DNA from 4 places in the Vreelandella hamiltonii genome. Region 3 is predicted to be linked to each of the others. Evidence: predicted binding sites of a transcription regulator. Region 3 holds the regulator's gene; each other region holds the start of a gene.
What was found. The regulator sigma-54, encoded in region 3, starts transcription at its own class of promoters, with help from an activator protein. The targets are predictions, from matches to a motif close to TGGCACNNNNNTTGCTNT.

Region 1: the regulator sigma-54 is predicted to act here: its motif matches at 3,084-3,101, upstream of IE061_RS09060 (NCS1 family nucleobase:cation symporter-1).
Region 2: the regulator sigma-54 is predicted to act here: its motif matches at 2,748-2,765, upstream of IE061_RS02145 (nitrate reductase).
Region 4: the regulator sigma-54 is predicted to act here: its motif matches at 2,179-2,196, upstream of IE061_RS07300 (amino acid ABC transporter substrate-binding protein).

Annotation. Positions count from the first base shown of each region.
Region 1 covers NZ_BMXO01000007.1:83,727-88,864, forward strand. The annotation lists gene IE061_RS18055 (PDC sensor domain-containing protein) at 1-355, opposite strand, end outside; gene IE061_RS09055 (LysR family transcriptional regulator) at 550-1,455, shown strand; gene IE061_RS09060 (NCS1 family nucleobase:cation symporter-1) at 1,510-3,027, opposite strand; gene IE061_RS09065 (nitrilase-related carbon-nitrogen hydrolase) at 3,640-4,506, shown strand; gene hydA (dihydropyrimidinase) at 4,541-5,138, shown strand, end outside.
Region 2 covers NZ_BMXO01000001.1:421,156-426,293, forward strand. The annotation lists gene IE061_RS02145 (nitrate reductase) at 1-2,538, opposite strand, end outside; gene IE061_RS02150 (NAD(P)/FAD-dependent oxidoreductase) at 3,190-4,509, shown strand; gene nirB (nitrite reductase large subunit NirB) at 4,527-5,138, shown strand, end outside.
Region 3 covers NZ_BMXO01000003.1:176,785-181,922, forward strand. The annotation lists gene rapZ (RNase adapter RapZ) at 1-318, opposite strand, end outside; gene ptsN (PTS IIA-like nitrogen regulatory protein PtsN) at 389-856, opposite strand; gene hpf (ribosome hibernation-promoting factor, HPF/YfiA family) at 861-1,169, opposite strand; gene IE061_RS05340 (RNA polymerase factor sigma-54) at 1,267-2,682, opposite strand; gene lptB (LPS export ABC transporter ATP-binding protein) at 2,788-3,534, opposite strand; gene lptA (lipopolysaccharide transport periplasmic protein LptA) at 3,556-4,059, opposite strand; gene lptC (LPS export ABC transporter periplasmic protein LptC) at 4,056-4,640, opposite strand; gene IE061_RS05360 (KdsC family phosphatase) at 4,641-5,138, opposite strand, start outside.
Region 4 covers NZ_BMXO01000005.1:108,937-114,074, reverse strand. The annotation lists gene IE061_RS07305 (amino acid ABC transporter permease) at 1-998, opposite strand, end outside; gene IE061_RS07300 (amino acid ABC transporter substrate-binding protein) at 1,097-2,122, opposite strand; gene IE061_RS07295 (amino acid ABC transporter substrate-binding protein) at 2,350-3,360, opposite strand; gene speE (polyamine aminopropyltransferase) at 3,448-4,308, opposite strand; gene hemE (uroporphyrinogen decarboxylase) at 4,305-5,138, opposite strand, start outside.

The DNA of each region.
Region 1 (5,138 bases), on a different contig from region 3:
CATCGATCAACGGCAGATAGCGCGTCAGGTTCTCCAGCGCTACCTGAACCTGCACCTCACGGTCAGGCACGCCTGCCGTCTGACGTTCGAGCAGCTCTTCGAGCCCAAACAGCGCCTGCGCGCTCTGCCCCAGTACTCCATTCGCCCATTCAGCCACCACGCTGGCGCGGGCAGCAGCCCGCGCTTCTGCGGCCTGCAGCTCTTGCTCGTACTGCCCTTTCAACAGCCAGCCAAACAGTACCAGCATCACGCACAGCGACACGATGTAAATGGCAATGACGCGATGGCGGTAACGACGATGGCGAGGCAGCGTATCAAGGTGTCGGGAGAGTCCATCACTCGGCGGGAGCGACATCATGCATACCTTAGTCAGGCATCCCGTGGGCGCACCTGATAGAGTGAAAAAAGACAGAGGAAGATACACCAGCCCGAGACATGGGTGGGACTGTTGAAGTGTGGCGCGATGTTTTTTTGATGTATATCAATTTTTGGCAAAAACCGTCATCAAAATCCTCATATCGGTATGACCGGCAGGGCAACGAGGCAGCCATGGCATCTCTGGGACAAATGAGCGATTACGACATACGCCTGGTGCGTATCTTCAAGACCGTGGTGGAGTGCGGTGGCTTCACCGCAGCAGAAACGACGCTGGGCATCAGCCGCTCGGCCATCAGCCAGCACATGAGCGACCTGGAGAGCCGCCTGGGGTTTTCGCTTTGCCAGCGAGGTCGCGGTGGGTTCAGCCTGACCGAAGAAGGCAAGGAGATTTACCAGGCAGGCCTGACCCTGCTGACTGCCCTCGAAACCTTCAAAAGTGATGTCAATGCACTGCATCAGACCATCAAGGGCGAGCTGAATATCAGCATCACCGATAGCCTGGTGACGCTACCCGCCATGAACGTTACCCACGCCCTGGCGGCGCTGACGGCGCCCAACCATGCGGTGACCGTGAATATTCATATGGAACCCTCGGACGCGGTGATCCGTGGCGTCATGGATGGGCATCTGCACGTCGGGGTGGTGCCTGCCGTGAACCTGCCGACCAGCCTGGAGACGCGCTGGCTTTACGACGAGCCGTCCTACCTGTACTGCTCGGCAGAGCACCCTTTGTTCCCACAGACCGATGAGACGCTCGAAGCAGGCGAGATTGCCCAGCACCCCGCCATACAGCCCCGCTACCCGCTACCGGAAAAGGCCCGCCAGGCCCACGAAGCACTCAACCGTCGAGCCTCTGCGTCAGACCGGGAAGGCGCTGCCTTCCTGATCCTGACCGGGCGCTTCATTGGCTTTCTACCCGAACACGTGGCCGCCCAGTGGGTCAGCGCAGGCAAGATGCGTGCCCTGCTGCCCCAGCACTACGCCTATCGCATCCCGTTCGTGCTGATTACCCGCCACGACCGCCGCCCCAACCGCGTGGTGGATGCCTTCCTGGGGCTGGTGAAGGAAGCCAACTAGCGGCGCAGCCCGCCAGGCTCTGCCCGACAGCTGGCTGCGCCATGCGCTACCGCATCAAGGCTGGCGAGCCGCCTCGCTGGCCATCAGCGGCACAGGGCCTGCCTGGGGAGACGACGCCAGCGTACGGCTGGCGACGTAGTACACCAGCGCCCCCAACGCCGAGCCCGTGAACCAGCCGTAGTCATAGAACCAGTTCATGGTACCGGTCAGCAGCGACAGCAGGGTCAGGCTCACCGGAATGCCGAAGGCAATGAATCCGGCGATATTGACCGCGGGGTAAGCCTGGTGGTCCATGTACAGGCTAGGCACATCCAGGCGCTGGCGTTTGATCAGGAAATAATCCACCGCCATGATGCCTGCAATCGGGCCCAGCAGGCTGGAGTAGCCCAGCAGCCAGTTGGAGTACATCTGCTCCAGTGAAACGCCCTGGCTCACCACCCCCGCCTTTTGCAGCAGGTCGTAGCCCATCAGCAGCACCCCCACGGCGCCGGTCATCAGCACGCCACGGGTTTGATTGATCAGCTTGGGGGCAATGTTCTGAAAGTCATTGGTGGGTGAGACGATATTGGAAGCGGTGTTGGTCGAGATGGTCGCCACGATGATCAGCAGCATGGCCATGATGACCCAGAAAGGGCTGTCGATATAGCCGATCAAGCGCACCGGGTCGGCCACGGTTTGGCCTACCAGCGTTTCCGAGGCGGCGGTCAATACCACGCCCAGGGCAGCAAAGAAGAACATGGTCAACGGCAAGCCCAGGATCTGCCCGACGATCTGGTCCTTCTGGCTCTTGGCGAAGCGGCTGAAATCAGGAATGTTCAGTGACAGCGTCGCCCAGAAGCCCACCATGGCCGTCAGGCCAGCAAAGAAATAGCCATACACCGAAGCTCCTTCCGGGCGCGACGGCGGCTGGGCCAGCAGTTCGGTCATCGACATGTGCGGCCACGCCCACATCATCAGTCCGATCCCCACGGCCAACAGCAGCGGTGCCGCCAGGGTTTCCAGCCACTTGATCGACTCGGCCCCGCGAATCACCACGTACAGGTTCATGGCGCCAAACACGAAGAAACCAATCACCTCGCCAACGCCTCCCAGCGCCGCCCAGGCGGGAAACAGAGCCGACAGCAGCAGGTGAATGGCCAGCCCGCCAAACATGGTTTGAATGCCAAACCAGCCGCAGCCCACCAGCGCCCTGACCAGGCAAGGCACGTTGGAACCCAGGATGCCAAACGAAGAGCGCAGCACCACCGGAAAGGGAATGCCGAATTTGGTGCCGGGAAAAGCGTTCAGCGTCAGCGGAATCAGCACGATCACGTTGGCCAGCAGAATGGCCAGCAGCGCCTCGCCCACGCTCAGCCCAAAGTAGGCCGTGAGCACGCCGCCCAGGGTGTAGGTAGGCACGCAGATCGACATACCGACCCACAGCGCCGCAATGTTCCATTTACTCCAGGTACGCTCTTTTGCTTCGGTAGGCGCAATATCTTCATTGAAGCGGGCGCTTTCACGCACATCGTCTTCCACTGCCAGTTCGACCAACCCCTGCTGATCGATCATTCGAGATTTAGCTGCCGTCATTGTTGTCTCCTCAGCCTCGCCATTGCCTTTTTATCTTCAAAGGTTCAGCAAGTTGTGCAGCAATAAGCGTGCCCAAAACCACTCGCTCACCGCTAACTCATTGAACACAAAGCTGACTAAACAGACATATATAAAGACGAAGCCCTCTGTATCATTGTTGTTATAGTCACGGGTATTAAAACCTCCTAAACAGGGTAGCGACATATTCGTAAAACGCACCACAAGAATGCAAAACACCAATATAAAAACCAAAAAATAAAACACAAACCATTGATTTAAAAAAATAAAAATGAAACGCCATAATAGTGCAACACCTCACCAAATTGATAAAAACGGACAATAAAAAACTTAAAAAACAGCAAAAACAGTCACTTGAAAGACAACCAGGATTTTCATAAAAACTTCTTGCAAAACGTCTTCAACCAGCGCTATGTTCAAAAAGCTGTCTATCTTGACAGCTTTGCTAACAATTATAAGTTTCGACCATGAGTCGATGTCATGACACGCCTAGCGATCTTTTCCGCCACTCATCGATACCGGCAGAAAAGCCACCCATAGCTGGCCTCCCATCCATTCGGAGGTCGTCGCGTTATGACAAAAGAGGGGTAGTCCATGCAGAAAATGAAGATTGGCCTGATCCAGATGGCCCTGAATACCAGCACCGATCAGGAACCCGGCGTCATTCGTGACGCGATGAACGAAGCGCACCTGCCCATGATTCAGCAAGCCGCCGAGCAAGGCGTGCAGGTGCTGTGCTTTCAGGAAGTGTTCAATCAGCCCTATTTTTGCCCCAGCCAGGACAGCAAATGGTACGCCGCCGCCGAGCGAGTGCCGGAGGGCCCCACCTGCCAGATGATGCAAAAGCTCGCGGCCGAGCACCGCATGGTGATCATCGTCCCTATCTATGAAGAGACCGAGACCGGCGTTTACTACAACACGGCAGCGGTATTCGACGCTGACGGCAGCTACCTGGGCAAATACCACAAGACACACATTCCCCAGGTGGCTGGCTTTTGGGAGAAATTCTTCTTCAAACCAGGCAAATCCAACTGGCCGGTTTTCGATACCGCCTACGGCAAGATCGGCGTGTATATCTGCTACGACCGCCACTTCCCGGAAGGCTGGCGGGCATTGGCGCTCAACGGCGCCGACGTGATTTTCAACCCTTCGGCCACGGTGGCCGGTCTTTCCCAATACCTCTGGGAGCTTGAGCAACCCGCCTCTGCCGCTGCCAACGGCTGCTTCATCGCCGCCATCAACCGGGTTGGCACCGAGGCGCCCTGGAATATCGGCGACTTCTACGGCTCCAGCTACATCGTCAACCCACGCGGCAAGATCGAAGCCCAGGCCAGCGCCACGGAAGATGAGCTGTTAGTGCATGAGATCGACCTGGATATGGTGCGCGAGGTGCGCAACAACTGGCAGTTCTTCCGCGACCGACGCCCCGAGACCTACACCCGCCTCACCGACGGTGAATGATTCTGCTGGCTAAACACAACGACAGGAGCGAACCATGAGCTTATTGATCAAGGGCGGCACGGTGGTCACCCACGCCGACACTTACCGCGCCGATGTGCTGTGTGTCGACGGCAAAATCCACGCCATTGGCACCGACCTGGACGTGCCGGAAGGCTGCGAGATCGTCGATGCCAGCAACCAACTGGTGATGCCCGGCGGCATCGACCCCCATACCCACATGCAGATGCCCTTCATGGGCGCGGTGGCCAGCGAAGACTTCTACACCGGCACCGCCGCCGCCATGGCGGGCGGCACCACCACGATCATCGACTTCGTGATTCCCAGCCCCGGTCAGTCGTTGCTGGAAGCCTTCGAGACCTGGCAGGGCTGGGCGGAAAAAGCCGCCACTGACTTCGCCTTCCACGTCGCTATTACCTGGTGGGATGAGAGCGTCAAAGAGGAAATGGGCACCCTGGTGCGCGACTACGGGGTCAACAGCTTCAAGCACTTCATGGCCTACAAGGGCGCGATCATGGCCACCGATGACATTCTGGTGGAGAGCTTTTCCCGCTGCCTGGAGCTGGGAGCGGTGCCCACCGTGCATGCCGAAAACGGCGAGCTGGTCTACCACATGCAGCAGAAGCTGCTGGCCC
Region 2 (5,138 bases), on a different contig from region 3:
CTGATGGCAGCTGCACACCACCGGGCCAGCATCCGCTGCGCCATCGTCACAACCGGCCAGCAGGCGTCGCCGCTGAGCGTTGGAGAGCGCGGTATCGGTAAATCTTTCAGCCAACCAGGCAAGCCCTGGCAGCTCGTCAGGCGGCCCGACCATCAGCCACCAGCGCAGCTGCCCATCGATCACGCTGGCTGCTCGCAAGCGCCCCGTGGCGGCGTCTTCACACCATAGCGAGGCCGGGGTTCCACACCAGTGGGCGAGCGTGGCCATCCAATCCTCCCTCGGCTGGCAGCCCGCCAGTTGCCAGCGCGTACAGCCTGACAAGGGAATACGCGCCCAATAATCGCTGTCGCACCACGCGGGCGACTCGTCTGCCTGGGCCACCAGCAAGGTGGCCTGCCAGGCGATGGGTAACCGACGCAGGGCCACGGCGCCCTGTTTGGATTCTGGCTGGCCCGAGACCGGGTCGGTGATGCCTTGCAGCAAGGCGCCACTGCGCCCCTGGCCCGTAAAGCAGTCGGTCCAGTGCATGGGCACGAACACTTCCCCCCGCCGCTGCCCGTGGGCAAGGCGCACACGCCCCCGATACTCCCCCGTGGCCGCGCTCAACTGAGCCAGCGACTGCGCTTCGAGCCCATGCTCGGCGGCGTCCTCGGGATGCAGCTCGATGAAGGGTTCGGCGCGATGGTTCATCAAGCGAGGCGCACGGGCCGTGCGGGTCATGGTGTGCCACTGGTCGCGCACGCGGCCAGTGTTGAGGCGCAGCGGGTAGCGCTCGCAAAGCGCCTGCTGGGGCAAACGCGGATCGATCGGCAGCAGCCGTGCACGACCGTTGGGCGTGGCAAACTGGCCATCCACGAACAGCCGCGGGGTGCCGTGGGGCGCTTGCCGAGTGACCGGCCACTGAATGGGGGCCAGCGCATCATACGCCGCCTGGCCCAGGCCGCTCAGGCCTGAGATGTCGAACAACCGCGCAGAGGCACCGCTATTTTCATAGCCGGAAAGCCGCGCATGCTCATCGAAGATTTCCCAGGGGTGGGCATAATCGAACGCTTCTGCGAACCCCAACCGCTTGGCCACCTCGCAGATGATCCACCAGTCGTGTTGAGCCTCGCCCGGCGGAGGCAGCATTCCCCGCTGGCGGGAAATGCGCCGCTCGGAGTTGGTGACCGTGCCATCCTTTTCCGACCAACCCGACGCGGGCAGCACGATATCGGCAAAGGGCAGCAGGTCGGTATGGGCCACACACTCCGAAACGATGACCAGCGGGCACTTGGCCAGGGCGCGACGCACCTGTTCACCGTTCGGCAGACTCACTGCCGGGTTGGTGGCCATGACCCACAGCGCCGTGACGTCGCCTCGCTCGATGGCCTCGAACAGCTCCACCGCCTTGTGGCCCGGCCCGTCAGGCAACGAGGCTGACAGGTGTTCCGTGGACCAGAAGCGGCTGACACGCTGGCGTGCCCCGGGCGTGTGGTAATCCATATGCGCCGCCAGCTGGTTCGCCAACCCGCCCACTTCGCGCCCGCCCATGGCATTGGGCTGGCCCGTGATCGAAAAGGGCCCGGCCCCTGGCAGGCCAATCTTGCCGCCCGCCAGGTGGCAATTGATGATCGCATTGCACTTGTCGGTACCACTGGAGGATTGATTGACGCCCTGAGAGTACAGAGTGACCACATGCAGCTGGCTGGCAAACCAGTAGTAGAAGGTCTCCAGCCGCTCTTCATCGACGTCGCAGGCCTTCGCAACCGCTTGCAGGCTACCGGCGCTCTGCTGGGCGGCGGCCAGCGCCTGCTCGATACCTTCGGTGTGCCGCTGCAAATAGACATCGTCCAGCTTCTGCTGGGCCGCCATCCAGGCCAGCAGCCCGTTGAACAGAAAGGCGTCGCTGCCTGGCGCGATGCCCAGGTACAGATCGGCGATATCACAGGTGTCCGTGACTCGCGGGTCCACCACCACCACGCGCATCAGTGGATTACGCTCCTTGGCGACTTTCAGGCGCTGATACAGCACAGGGTGATTCCAGGCCAGATTGGAGCCCACCAGCACCACCAGCTCGGCCTCTTCCAGGTCCTCATACTGGCAGGGCACGGCATCCGCTCCGAAGGCACGCTTGTAGCCCGCCACGGCCGACGCCATGCATAGCCGTGAGTTGGTATCCAGATGCGGGGTGCCCAAGAAACCTTTGAACAGCTTGTTGGCGACGTAATAATCTTCGGTCAGCAGCTGGCCGGATAAGTACGCTGCCACCGTCTGCGGGCCATGGGCAGTGCGCTGCGCCTGCAAGCGTTCGGCGGTGGTGGTGAGCGCCTGCTCCCAAGAGACCTCCTGGCCGTCCACGCGCGGCTTCAGCAAGCGCCCCTGCTCTCCCAGCGTTTCGTGCAGCGCGGTGCCTTTCACGCACAGACGGCCATAGTTGGCTGGGTGCTCGCGGTCTCCTTTGACGGCGATGAGCTGGCCGCTTTTAAGCGTTGCAGTCACGCCGCAGCCGACGCCGCAGTAGGGGCAGGTGGTTCGGGCGAGCCGATTGGCCTGTGGCATGGCAGTTTCCTCCGGCGTTAAAAAGCAAAAAACGCCCAAGCCAGCCTCGAAAGAAGCCTGCCTGGACGCCGTTGTCTCAGGGGCACCGCTTACCGGGTGCCGTACTCATCAGTGATTTGCTGCAGTTGGTATTATTCGACGCAATTAGTCGTTGTGATCGTTATGGGCAAAGACCCTGCACTGAGCCGTTGTTACTTGTTACTAGAATAACTGCAAACCCTGCGCCCACGCTGCGCCATAACCATTAAAGCATTTAAGAAACAATAACTTAAAAACACACTCTGCATTTCTACTCCTCGCCAAAGGAATGCTCTTTGTCGAATAAGCGGTTGAAGAGAGTGCATTAACCGCCGCTTAAGCACCAAAGTGGGGCAAGCCTAGCTAACCATGAGCGGCCTGCCACCTCCTCAAAAACGCTTAATACCCTGATTAGGCTGAATTAAATCCACCGACGGCAAAAGCTGGCGGGCTTTTTGCTCACCATAAGACAAGACAGTTCGGCAGCCAACGGCGGTTGCTGCGCGTTATCAACGACGCCAACGGGCAACGACGCCCCTGATACCCCCTTCTTGAAAGGGCTGTGTCAGGGGCGTTTTTTATTTGCTGAGCATTATGTTTCAACCACATATGCTTCAACCACAGGAGCTACCTATGGAAACCGCTTCCCGGTGCTCACAGAACGAACACCTCGTCATTATCGGTAACGGCATGGCTTGCCACCGACTACTTGAAGCGCTGGTTAACCATCCGCAGCGCCCCCGCCGTATCACAGTGGTGGGTGAGGAGCCGGTACCTGCCTATAACCGCATTTTGCTCTCTCCTTTACTGGCGGGCGAGCTGGCGCCTGAGGCGCTCACTCTGCAAGACGCCTCCTGGTACGCCGATAACAACATCACACTGACGCTTGGCGACCGCGTGACCTCCATCGACCGCGAACGCCGCCTGCTCCTCACGCATCGCGGCGACATCTTAAGCTATGACCGATTAGTGATGGCCACTGGCTCGCGCCCCACGCTGCCAGCGGTGCCTGGCATCACGCTTGACGGTGTTCATACGTTTCGTGACCTACGCGATGCCGACGCCTTAGAAGCTATTGCTCAGCAAGGCGGCAACGCCGTGGTGATTGGCGGCGGCTTACTTGGATTGGAAGCTGCTGAAGGGCTGCGCAAACGGGGCGGTAGCGCGCTCACCGTCAGCGTTTTACAGCGCAGCGAGCGGTTGATGAACCGCCAGCTAGACACCACCGCCGCCCAATTGCTGGAAGCCACGCTGCGCGAGCGTGGCATCATCATTGAAACCGGCGCATCGCTTGCTGCCTTGGAGGGTAACGGCCACGGGCAGGTGCAGTCGGTCACACTGAGCGATGGCCGGAAGCTAGCTGCCGACAGCGTGATTGTCGCGGCGGGTATTACCCCCAATGCGGAGCTAGGCCAGCAAAGCGGGCTTATATTCGACCGCGCCATTGTGGTGGATGGGCACCTCACCACCTCAGACGACCACATTTATGCGCTGGGCGAATGCTGCCAGTTCGAGCAGCACACTTACGGGCTGGTGGAACCCATTTGGCGGCAGGTGGAGGTGCTTGCTGCCGTGCTGTGTGGTGAAACGCCAGCGGCGTATCAAGAAGCCCCCGTGGCCACCAAACTCAAGGTCAGCGGTGTCAGCCTGTTTGCCTTTGGCCCCACCGAGGCCGCCGCTAAGCACGAAGAGCTTCGTTACCAAGACCCGGAAACCGGCGACTACTGCCGCCTGCTGCTCCATCAAGGCCGCCTTATCGGCGCGGTGCTGTATGGCGATACCCGCCACGGCCCCTGGTATTTCGAGCAGGCGCTGGCCGCGACCGACCTAACCGCGTGCCGCCACCTGTTGCTGTTTGGCGCAACCGATGCCCAAACAGCGCTCGATAACCATTTCGATAACCCTCTCGACACCCTGTCATCCCCTTTATCTCTCACCCGTGAGGCGGCTTAGCTATGGTGAATCACACAATGTCTACTCCAACCACGTCTTCCAACAAGCAAAAGCTGATCATTGTAGGCAACGGCATGGTCGGCCACCATTTTGCCGAGCAGCTCGTGGAAAGCGGCGCGCTGGCGGGGTTTGAGGTGACGATATTTGGCGAAGAGCGCCACCGCGCCTACGACCGCGTGCACTTATCCGAGTACTTTAGCGGCCGCGATGCGGAGTCGCTTGCGCTGTGCGACGCCGATTACTACCACACCCACGGCATTCAATTACGCAGCGGCGAAGCGGTCACCGCGATTGACCGCGAACAGCAGCTGGTGGTGACCGAACAGGGCCACTACGCGTATGACCAGCTCGTGCTGGCCACCGGCTCCTTTCCCTTTGTGCCGCCCATTCCCGGCAACGACAGCGAAGGCTGCTTGGTTTACCGCACCCTGGATGACTTGGATGCCATTCAGGCAGCGGCCAAAAACGCCACCAACGGCGTGGTCGTGGGTGGCGGCTTGCTCGGTTTGGAAGCCGCCAACGCGCTGCGCGGGCTGAACCTGGACACCGCCGTGGTGGAGTTCGCCCCACGACTGATGCCCATGCAGGTGGATAGCGAAGGCGGCGAGCTGCTGAAAGAAAAAATCGAG
Region 3 (5,138 bases):
GTGGCGCCGCCGGGTGGCCGAGTAGCGCTCCAGCAGAATGCGCGCGTCCGTGGTCAGGTAGATGACCTGAAAACGGATTTGGCGTTGACGTAGCTCTCCCAGTAGCGCAGGCAACTGCTCCAGCGCCGTGGGCAGGTTGCGCGCATCGATGCTGACCGCCAGGTGAGTTCGCCCCCCTTGCTCGCGCAATTCATCGACCAGCGAGCCCAGCAGCATGGCGGGCAGGTTGTCGATGGCGTAATAGCCAAGATCCTCCAACGCCTGTAGGGCGATGGACTTGCCGGACCCTGAGCGGCCGCTAATGATCACCAGCTGCATAGCGCATCTCTCTTGGGTATCAAAGGGATAGAGGGCTTGCCGTGTGCCTTGCTGCCTGGCAATGGCTGCGCTAGGCAGCCTGCTCGCGAATCTTGTCGGTCAGCAGCTCGAGCAATGCGCGCTGGCTACTGACATTGCGCAGCTGTTGGCGCGTGGCAGCGTCGTTCATGATCGTAGCCACCTGACCCAGCAGGGCCAGGTGCGTGTCATCGGCTTCTTCGGGAACCAACAGCACGAAGACCAGATCGACCGGGTCACCATCGATGGCGTCGAAGTCGACGGGCTCGGCCAGCTTGAGAAAGCCAGCAATGGGCGTGCTGCAGTGAGGGCTGCGTGCATGGGGGATGGCTACGCCATTGCCGATACCAGTGCTGCCCAGCCGTTCACGGCCAATCAGGCGGCTAAAGACTTCCTGACTGTCCAGGCTGGGCGTGTTCTGAGCGATAAAGGTGCTGAAAAACTCCAGCACCCTTTTTTTGCTGCCCCCGGGCACGTCGTACAGCACGCGCTCCGGGGGGAGTATGGTTTCCAACGTCATCGGTTTAACGCACGCCAGCGCCTTGGGCGCGGGCTTGTGCTTTTTCCTTGTGTTTTACCAGCTGACGGTCGATTTTGTCCGCCAGGGCGTCAATGGCCGCGTACATGTCATTATCCTGCGCTTCCGCATGCAGGTCTGCTCCTGCGGCATGCAGCGTGCAAGCCGCTTGCTGGCGCTCCTTTTCGACAGATAAGGTGACCTGGACGGTCGTGATGTTGTCGTAGTGACGCTCAACGCGTTCCAGCTTTTCGTTTACGTAGTCACGCAAGGCGTCAGTCAGTTCAACGTGATGACCAGTGATGTTTACTTGCATTGACGTGCTCCTTATCCATCGGACTGTACTTCGATTGTAACCCTTTTTGGGCCATTGCAAAGCCCTCGCCGCGAGTTTGTTGGGCAAGAGCGTTTAACTAGCGCAAACGGCGTCGCTCGCTCGACGAAGGTATACCCATCGACTCTCGGTACTTGGCGACGGTGCGGCGTGCCACGGTAATGCCACCCTCTTCCAGCAGGGTGACCAGGCGACTGTCGGAGAGTGGCTTGCCTGGCGGCTCGTCCTGAATCAGTTTCTTGATACGCGCTCGAATGGCCGTGCTGGAGTGGCTGTCGCCGCCCTCCTGGCCGCTGACCTGGCTGGAGAAGAAGTACTTGAGCTCGAAGACCCCGCGCGGGGTATGAATGTATTTCTGGGTGGTGACTCGGGAGATAGTCGATTCATGCATCTCTACCGCTTCGGCGATATCGGCCAGAATCAGCGGTTTCATGGCCTCTTCACCCTGCTCGAGGAAGCCTATCTGGCGGGCAATGATCTCGCGCCCCACGCGCAGCAGCGTGTCGTTGCGGCTCGACAGGCTCTTGATCAGCCAGCGAGCCTCCTGGAGGTGCTCTTTCAAAAACTGGTTGTCCTGGCTCTTGTCGGCGCGCTTGATCAGGCTGGCGTAGTCGGGTTGGATACGTAGCCGAGGCAGCGCTTCCGGGTTGAGCTCCAGATGCCAGCCCTCGTGATTGTGACGTACCACCAGGTCCGGCGTCACATAGCTGTCGTCGGTGACGCCGTAGGCGCTTCCGGGGCGAGGGTCAAGGCTGCGGATTAAACGGATGACATCGTCCAACTGCTCGTCATCGAGGCTCAGGCGTCGTTTCAGCAGGCGCATGTCGTCCTTGCCCAGCGCTTCGAGAAACTGGCGTACCAGGCGCTTGGCGGGCATCAACAGCGGAGTGTCTTCGGGTAGCGCGGCCAGCTGCAGCATCAGGCACTCGCGCAGGTCACGGGCGAACACGCCAGTAGGCTCGAACTGCTGCAGGCGCAGCAAGGTGTTTTCGACCTCGCGTTGGCTCAGGCCATCGTGGCCCTGCGCCTTGAGCCCCTCGCGGATGTCGTTGAGCGGCTGGGTCAGATAGCCGTTGGCATCCAGCGCATCGATGAGGCTCTCGGCAATGGCATGCTCACGCGCAGAGAAGTCGGTCATGGCCAGTTGCCAGAGCAAGTGCCCATGAAGGCTCTGACCGGCCGCCTGGCGCTCGAAGTCCGGGCCTTCGCTACTGCCGCCCGCGCTGCCCATGTCCTGGTAGGTGTCGGACCAGTCGCTGTCCACGGAGAGCTCGTTGGGAATGCTGTCTGCCCACTCGGCTTCCTGAGGCTCGCTGACCGCCTGTTCGCCAAACTCATCCTCCTGTTCGAGCATGGGGTTGCCATCCAGCGCCTGCTGAATTTCTTGACGAAGGTCCAGCGTCGATAGCTGAAGCAGCGCAATGGCCTGCTGCAGCTGAGGTGTCATGGTCAGCTGTGTGCCGATACGCAGTTGAAGAGAAGCTTTCATGACCATCTGAGAACCACTCGTTAATCAGAAAGCTCCACCCTAGAGCGACTCTCCGTTTGGTGCAAGTGCAATAAGCATGCCACTAAATAAAATGCCTTCGTGGGCCATTATTTAAAGGCGGAAGTCGGCGCCCAGGTAGACGTCGCGCACCTTCTGGTTATTGAGAATTTCCTGGGGGTTTCCACTGGCTATGATGTGTCCGTCGCCAACAATATAGGCAATATCGCAGATATCCAGGGTTTCACGCACGTTGTGGTCGGTAATCAGCACGCCAATATGGCGCTTCTTGAGCGCGCGTATGATCGACTTGATATCGCCCACGGAAATGGGGTCGACGCCAGCAAAAGGTTCGTCCAGTAGAATGAAAGCGGGCTCGGTGGCCAGCGAGCGGGCAATTTCCACTCGTCGCCGCTCGCCGCCCGACAGGCTCATGCCCAGGTTGTCGCGAATGTGGGTGATGTGGAAGTCTTCCAGCAGGGATTCGAGCTTCGCTTCTCGGCTACTGCGGTCCAGCTCCCGGCGCGTTTCCAGAATGGCCATGATGTTGTCGGCCACCGACAGCTTGCGAAAGATCGATGCTTCCTGGGGCAGGTAGCCGATACCCGCCAGCGCGCGTTCATGCATCGGCGCCCGGGTCAGGTCGAGATCGTCGATGCCCACCTTGCCAGCATCGGATTTCACCAGGCCGACGATCATGTAGAACGAGGTGGTCTTGCCTGCGCCGTTGGGGCCGAGCAGGCCAACGACACTGCCTTGGGCAATTTCCAGGTTGATATCCTTGACCACGCGGCGGCGCTTGTAACTCTTGGCCAGATGCTGTGCATGGAGCGTCTTGACCGCTGCAGTGTCGGGGCTGATGGCTGTCACGAGGGGCTCTCTCTATTGCTCGGGCTGTAAGGTCATGCGGATGCGTTGCGGTGCGCTGCCGCTGACATCGGAGCGTGCTTGGACCACCCCGCGGTCGATGAAGTATTCGAGCCGTCCCCCCTGGAAGCGGTCCCCTTGCTGGGTCAGTTCGGCCTGGTCGATCAGCTCTACACGCCGCTCGGACACATGGTAGACGATGCGTCGCGCCCAGCCTTCCATGGGCGTCGTCTGGTCTTCCAGTTGATTGCGCAGGTAGGCACGCTCGCCCGTGGCGACGGCCCGGGAGAGTTCGCCGGCCTGGTTGCGGTGAATTTCGACACGCTCTCCGCGCAGCTGCATTTCACCCTGACGAATATCGACATTGCCAGAGTAAACCGCCGTGCCCGCGCGCTGGTCCAGGTCCAGGCGGTCGGCCTCTACTTCGATAGGGGCCTGTTGTTGAGCAGTAGCAGGCAGTACGCCTACCACCATGGGGACGGCAAGGGCGAGCAGTGCCGTACGAAGCAGGGCGTTCATGGCGACTCCTGAGAAGGGTGGGGGGCGGGCGGGTGCACGCCGCGCACGTTATTGATCAAGCTGACACGACTATCGTCCAGCCAGACATCCATACGGGATGCCTCGATACGCTGGGGTGGCTGCTGCAGCACTACGGGGGTGTCGCTCCAGGCATGACGTGCCAGGCCATCATAATGCAGCAGGTCGGTATCCAGCTGCCAGCCTTCGTCTGGTGCCAATAGCCGTGCCGATCCGGCCAGCGTCAGCGCCTGGGTGTCCGTGTTCAGGGTGCCGGTATCGGCAACCGCCAACCACTCACGCTGTTCACTATCGAACAGCGTGGCGCGCGGTGACGTGACGTTGGTCATCGCCGCTTGCGGGGTATGTACCAGTCGCGGCGCGACCAGCGACTGTTGCAGAGTGCCATCTTCACCAAACAGAGTGATCTCGGCACTCTCCAGCACGTGTCCGGGCTCCTGAGCCTGAGCCTCAGGATCTACCTCGCGCTGCTGGGGCGCGCGGGGGTCCAGCCAAACCAGCAGTCCCCCCAGGGTGATGACCAGCCCCGTCAGCCAGACGCGCTTTTTCACCCTGATGCCCATTCAGGTGGAGCCGTGTAGGTAAGTGTCGAGCACGGCGTCCCAGTGCCCCTGGTTGGTCAGCAGCGTGTCGCAAATTTCGCGAACGGCGCCATGCCCGCCCAGACGGTCGGTAATCCAATCGGCGTGGGTATGCATGTAGTCCGGTGCGTTGGGGACGGTGATGCCGACGCCCGAGCGTTTGATCGGCGCCAGGTCCGGGAGGTCATCGCCGCAGAAGGCGACCTGCTCCAGGGTGATGCCGAGCCGCTGGCAGAGCCCACGCAGGGTGGCGAGCTTATCTTCACAGCCTTGATGAACATGGCTGATGCCCAGCGCTGCGGCGCGCTGGCTCACCATGGGCGAGTCACGGCCGGTAATCAGCGCGACATGGATGCCGGCGCGCTTGAGCAGCTTCAAGCCGTGGCCATCCTGGGTATGAAAGGCCTTGATTTCGACGCCGTCGGCCTGGAAGTAAAGGCGACCATCGGTCAGCACGCCGTCCACGTCCAGGGCCAGCAG
Region 4 (5,138 bases), on a different contig from region 3:
ATCAGGTTGAGGTACTGGCTGGTGAGCGGGGGGATGATGACCCGCAGTGCCTGCGGAATGACCACCAGACGCAGCACCAGGTTACGCGGTAGGCTCAGCGCTTGTGCGGCCTCGGTTTGGCCATGGGAAATGGCCTGAATACCGGAGCGCACGATTTCAGCAATGAACGCCGCCGTATAAATCGAGAGCGCGAACCACAGTGCCAGGAACTCGGGAATGACAGTGATACCACCGCGGAAGTTGAAACCGCGCAGCTCGGGGACATCCCAGGTGATCGGCACGCCGGTGGCAAACATCACCAGCAGGGGCAGGCCGAATATCATCGCGAAGGAGATCCAGTAGGCTGGCAGGCGCTGGCCCGTGGCCTCCTGACGGCGCTTGTTCCAGATCACCAGTGCAATGCTGGCGATGATCGCTGCAATGAAGGTGACCGGAATCAGCCCGAACCCGGACTCGAATAACGGTTCGGGAAGATACAGGCCGCGCACGTTGAGAAAGATGACCTCACCGAACGCCAGGCTATCACGGGCGCTGGGCAACGTACGCAATACGGCAAAGTACCAGAAGAAAATCTGCAGCAGCAGCGGGATGTTACGGAAGGTTTCGATATACGCCGTGGCCAGTCGTGCGATCAGCCAGTTGGGCGACAAGCGGGCAATCCCGACGATGAAACCGATGATGGTGGCGGCAATGACCCCCAATGCGCCCACCAGCAGAGTATTCAGCAGGCCCACGAAGAAGGTGCGGCCATAGGTGCTTTGGGAGGAGTAGTCGATCAGACTTTGAACGATCCCGAAGCCTGCGGTGTTGTTAAGAAAACCGAACCCGGTAGTGATCCCGCGAGAGGACAGGTTGTCTTGAACATTACCGACGATATAGAACAGAAACGTAATAACGGCTGTAATGAGTAGAAACTGAAAGATCAGCGCACGCTTTGCGCGGTCTCGCCAGAACGGAGGCTTGTGGCCAACGGGGCGAGCGTTAGGTCTTACGGACATGGATGGCGTCTCCGCTACACGGAAGGTCAATCAAATGGCCCGCCGATCCCCTTGAGTGATGCTGGCAAGGGACGGCGGGCCGGGGTCAAGCGAGACGCTTAGCGAATCGGCGGTGCGTACTGGAAGCCACCCTGGTTCCACAGAGCGTTGACACCCCGTTCGATTTCCAGCGGTGAATCCATGCCGACGTTACGTTCGAAGCTTTCTGCGTAGTTACCTACCTGGCTCAGGATGTTGTAGGCCCACTCGGCATCCAGCCCCATGCCTTCACCGTAGTTGCCGTCCTGACCCAGCAGGCGAGCCACGTCCGGGTTATCGGAATCGCGCATTTCTTCGGCGTTTTCGCTGGTCACACCGTACTCTTCACCGTTGAGCATGGCGAACAGCGACCACTTGACGATGTTGAACCACAGGTCGTCACCCTGACGTACCACGGGGCCCAGCGGCTCCTTGGAGATGACGTCGGGCAGGATCATGGCAGCAGACGGGTCGTCCAGCTGAATACGCAGTGCGGCCAGCTGAGAGGTGTCAGAGGTCAGAACGTCACAGCGTCCCGCCTGGAAGCCACCCACGGTTTGCTCGGACGTATCGAAAACGATGGGATCAAATTCCATGCCGTTGGCGCGGAAGTAGTCAGCCAGGTTCAGCTCGGTGGTGGTGCCGGACTGGATACAGATCGCAGCGCCATCCAGCTCGGAGGCGTTGGAGATGCCCAGGTCGGTAGAGACCATGAAGCCTTGGCCGTCGTAGAAGTTGACGCCGGTGAAGTTGAGGCCCAACGTGGTATCGCGGGTGGTTGTCCAGGTGGTGTTACGGGACAGAACATCGACTTCGCCAGACTGCAGCGCAGTGAAGCGTTCGACGGCGTTCAGGGAAATGTAGTTAACGGCGCCGGCATCGCCCAATACGGCGGCAGCCACGGCACGACATACGTCAACATCAAGACCTTGCCACTCGCCGCTATCGTCCGGCGCGGAAAAACCTGGCAAGCCATCACTAACGCCACACTGTACGGCACCGCGAGAGCGAGTTTCTTCTAATGTGTTCGCCTGCGCGGTAGCGATACCGGCCAGCGTAATTGCACCCGCAGAGGCAAGCAGTACCAGGTGTTTCTTGTTAACCATGTGTGTTCCCCTTCCTCGATTTAATGATGTTATGCATGTCGATGCATGCCTAAAAGCTAGCAAGGAAGGTGCCAAAAAAGATATGTCGGCAAATTCAGCGGTTTTCAACGTAAAATCAGCGAATTTATCGAAAGTATTGGTGCAAAAAAAGAGTGCCAGCGGCTACGCGATGCTCTGTTTTGGTGCGTAGCCGCTGGCGCGGGGAGAAAGCTACTGACGTTCGCCGATCAGCGAATCGGCGGGGCGTACTGAATGCCACCGTCTTTCCATAGCCCGTTGAGGCCTCTGGCAATGTTGAAGTCCGACCCTGTGCCGACATTGCGGTCATAAACGTCCGCGTAATTACCTACCTGCTTGACGATCTGGTAGGCCCAGTCGGCGCTGATGCCCATGGGGCTGCCGAAATCGCCATCCTGGCCCAGCAGGCGCTGTACGTCAGGGTTGTCGCTGTCGAGCTGCTCGTCCACGTTCGCCTGGGTGACTTCCAGCTCTTCGGCATTGAGCATGGCAAACAGCGTCCATTTGACGATATTGAACCACTGGTCGTCGCCCTGGCGCACGGCCGGGCCCAGCGGCTCCTTGGAGATGATCTCGGGCAGCACCACGGCCATGTCGGGGTCGGCCAGCTGCATCCGCTGGGCATAGAGCTGCGAGGCATCGGAGCTCAGCACATCGCAGCGGCCTGCTTCGAACCCGGCAATCGACTGCTCGGGAGAGTCGAAGACCACGGCATCATAGGTCATGCCGTGAACCCTGAAGTAATCGGACAGGTTCAGTTCGCTGGTGGTGCCCGATTGGGTGCATACCGCGGCGCCGTCCAGCTCCTTGGCACTCTGTACGTTCAGGTCGCTGGCGACCATGAAGGCCTGGCCGTCGTAATAGCTGACGCCGGTAAAGTGCATGCCCAGCGTGGTATCGCGGCTGGAGGTCCAGGTGGTGGTGCGCGACAGGACATCCACTTCACCGGACTGAAGGGCCGTGAAACGCTCCACGGAGTCCAGCGGCACGAAGTCCACCTTGTTAGCATCGCCTAGCGCGGCGGCGGCAATGGCGCGGCAGATGTCGGTATCCAGGCCCCGGTACTGGTCGTCGTCATCCAGTGACGAGAAACCGGGCTGGGCGGCATTCACGCCGCAACGCAGGCTATCGCGATTCTGGACGGTGTCCAACGTGCTGGCCATGGCGATGGCCGGTGCCAACAGGCTGGCCCCTACTCCCAACCAACGAACACTCTTCATGTGTGATTCCTTGACGTCGAAGCGCGCCGATCTGCGCGCATAAAAAAGCCGAGCAGCGCCCGGCTCTTCCACTAACGATGCCCGCTCTCACGCAAAGGCTTTGCGCATGAAGGGGGGCAGCGCCAGGGCTCCACGATGGGCCTCTGCTGTGTAGTACTGTAGCGGCATTTCGTGGCTGGCGGCAGCTTCTTCGCGGAAGCTTTCAACGCTGGTGCCTTTACCTGCCAACGTCACGCTCCACCAGCCAGAGGGGTAGACCGGTTGGGGGAAGGGCAAGGTGGCCACGCTGTCGAAGCCCGCTTCGCGCATGTCGTTGCGCAGTTCGCGAATGATCGAACCGCTATGGTAAAGCGGCGACTCGCTCTGCTGCACCATCACTCCGCCACTTTTCAGAATACGGTGGCAGCGTTTCAGGAAGTCGGTCTTGAACAGGCCTTCGGCCGGGCCGACCGGGTCGGTGGAGTCGATGATCAGCAGGTCGATACTCTCGTCGGCCGCGTCATCCACCCACTTCACGCCGTCGGCAAACAGCAGCTCGGCGCGGGGGTCGCCGTTGGCTTCCACGAGTTCGGGGAAAAAGCGCTCGGCGGCCTTGGTGACTTCCTCGTCGATATCGATCTGGGTGACCTTCTCGACGCTCGGATGGCGCAGCACTTCTTTCAAGGTGCCGCAGTCGCCGCCACCAATGATGACCACGCGCTTGGGGTCCTGATGGGTGAACAGCGCCGGGTGGGCGATCATTTCGTGATACAGGAAGTTGTCGCGGTCGGTGAGCATCACGCAGCCATCCAGCACCATCAGGTTGCCGTAGGTCTCGGTGGCGTACACTTCCAGGTGCTGGTAGGGGCTTTGCACATCCAGCAGTTTTTCAGAAACTTTCAGCGAGAAAGCGCTGCCGTGGCTATCAAAGACTTCGGTAAACCACTGGTCGTCGCGTAGGTCGCTCATTGCTTGGCTCCTGGGCATGAGTCGTTCGATTGAGTCGGAATGCCCTGATGGTACTGCGGGCTCAAGTCGTGCAGCGCCTCCATGAAGGCGGTGACATGATCAGGGTTGGTGAACTGGCTGATGCCATGGCCCAGATTGAAAACGTGGCCAGGGCCGTGGCCGTAGCTCTCCAGTACGCGAGCCACTTCCGCACGAATGGCCGAAGGGCGCGCAAACAGCACGTTGGGGTCCAGGTTACCCTGCAGGGCCACCTTATGGCCCACGCGAGCGCGGGCGTCGGACAGCTCGGTGGACCAGTCGATGCCCAATGCGTCGGCACCGGCGCAGGCAATGTGCTCCAGCCACTGGCCACCGTTCTTGGTGAACAGAATCACCGGTACGCGGCGACCGTCGTGCTCGCGGATTAGCCCGGAGACGATCTGCTCCATGTAGCGCAGCGAGAACTCCAGGTAGGCCGGTGTGGACAGCGCGCCGCCCCAGGTATCGAAAATCTGTACGGCTTGAGCGCCTGCGCGAATCTGAGCGTTCAGGTAGTCGGTGACCGCTTGCGCCAGGGTGTCCAGCAACTGGTGCATGGTGTCGGGCGTGTCGTACAGCATGGTCTTCAGGTGACGGAAGTCCTTGCTGGAGCCGCCTTCTACCATGTAGGTGGCCAGCGTCCAGGGGCTGCCGGAAAAGCCGATCAGCGGCATACGGCCGTTGAGCTCACGGCGAATCGTGGAGACCGCCCGCATCACGTAGTCCAGGTCGCGCTCGGCATTGGGCACGGTGAGCGCGGCGACTTCTTCGGCGGTGCGTACGGTCTTCTTGAATTTGGGACCTTCGCCGGT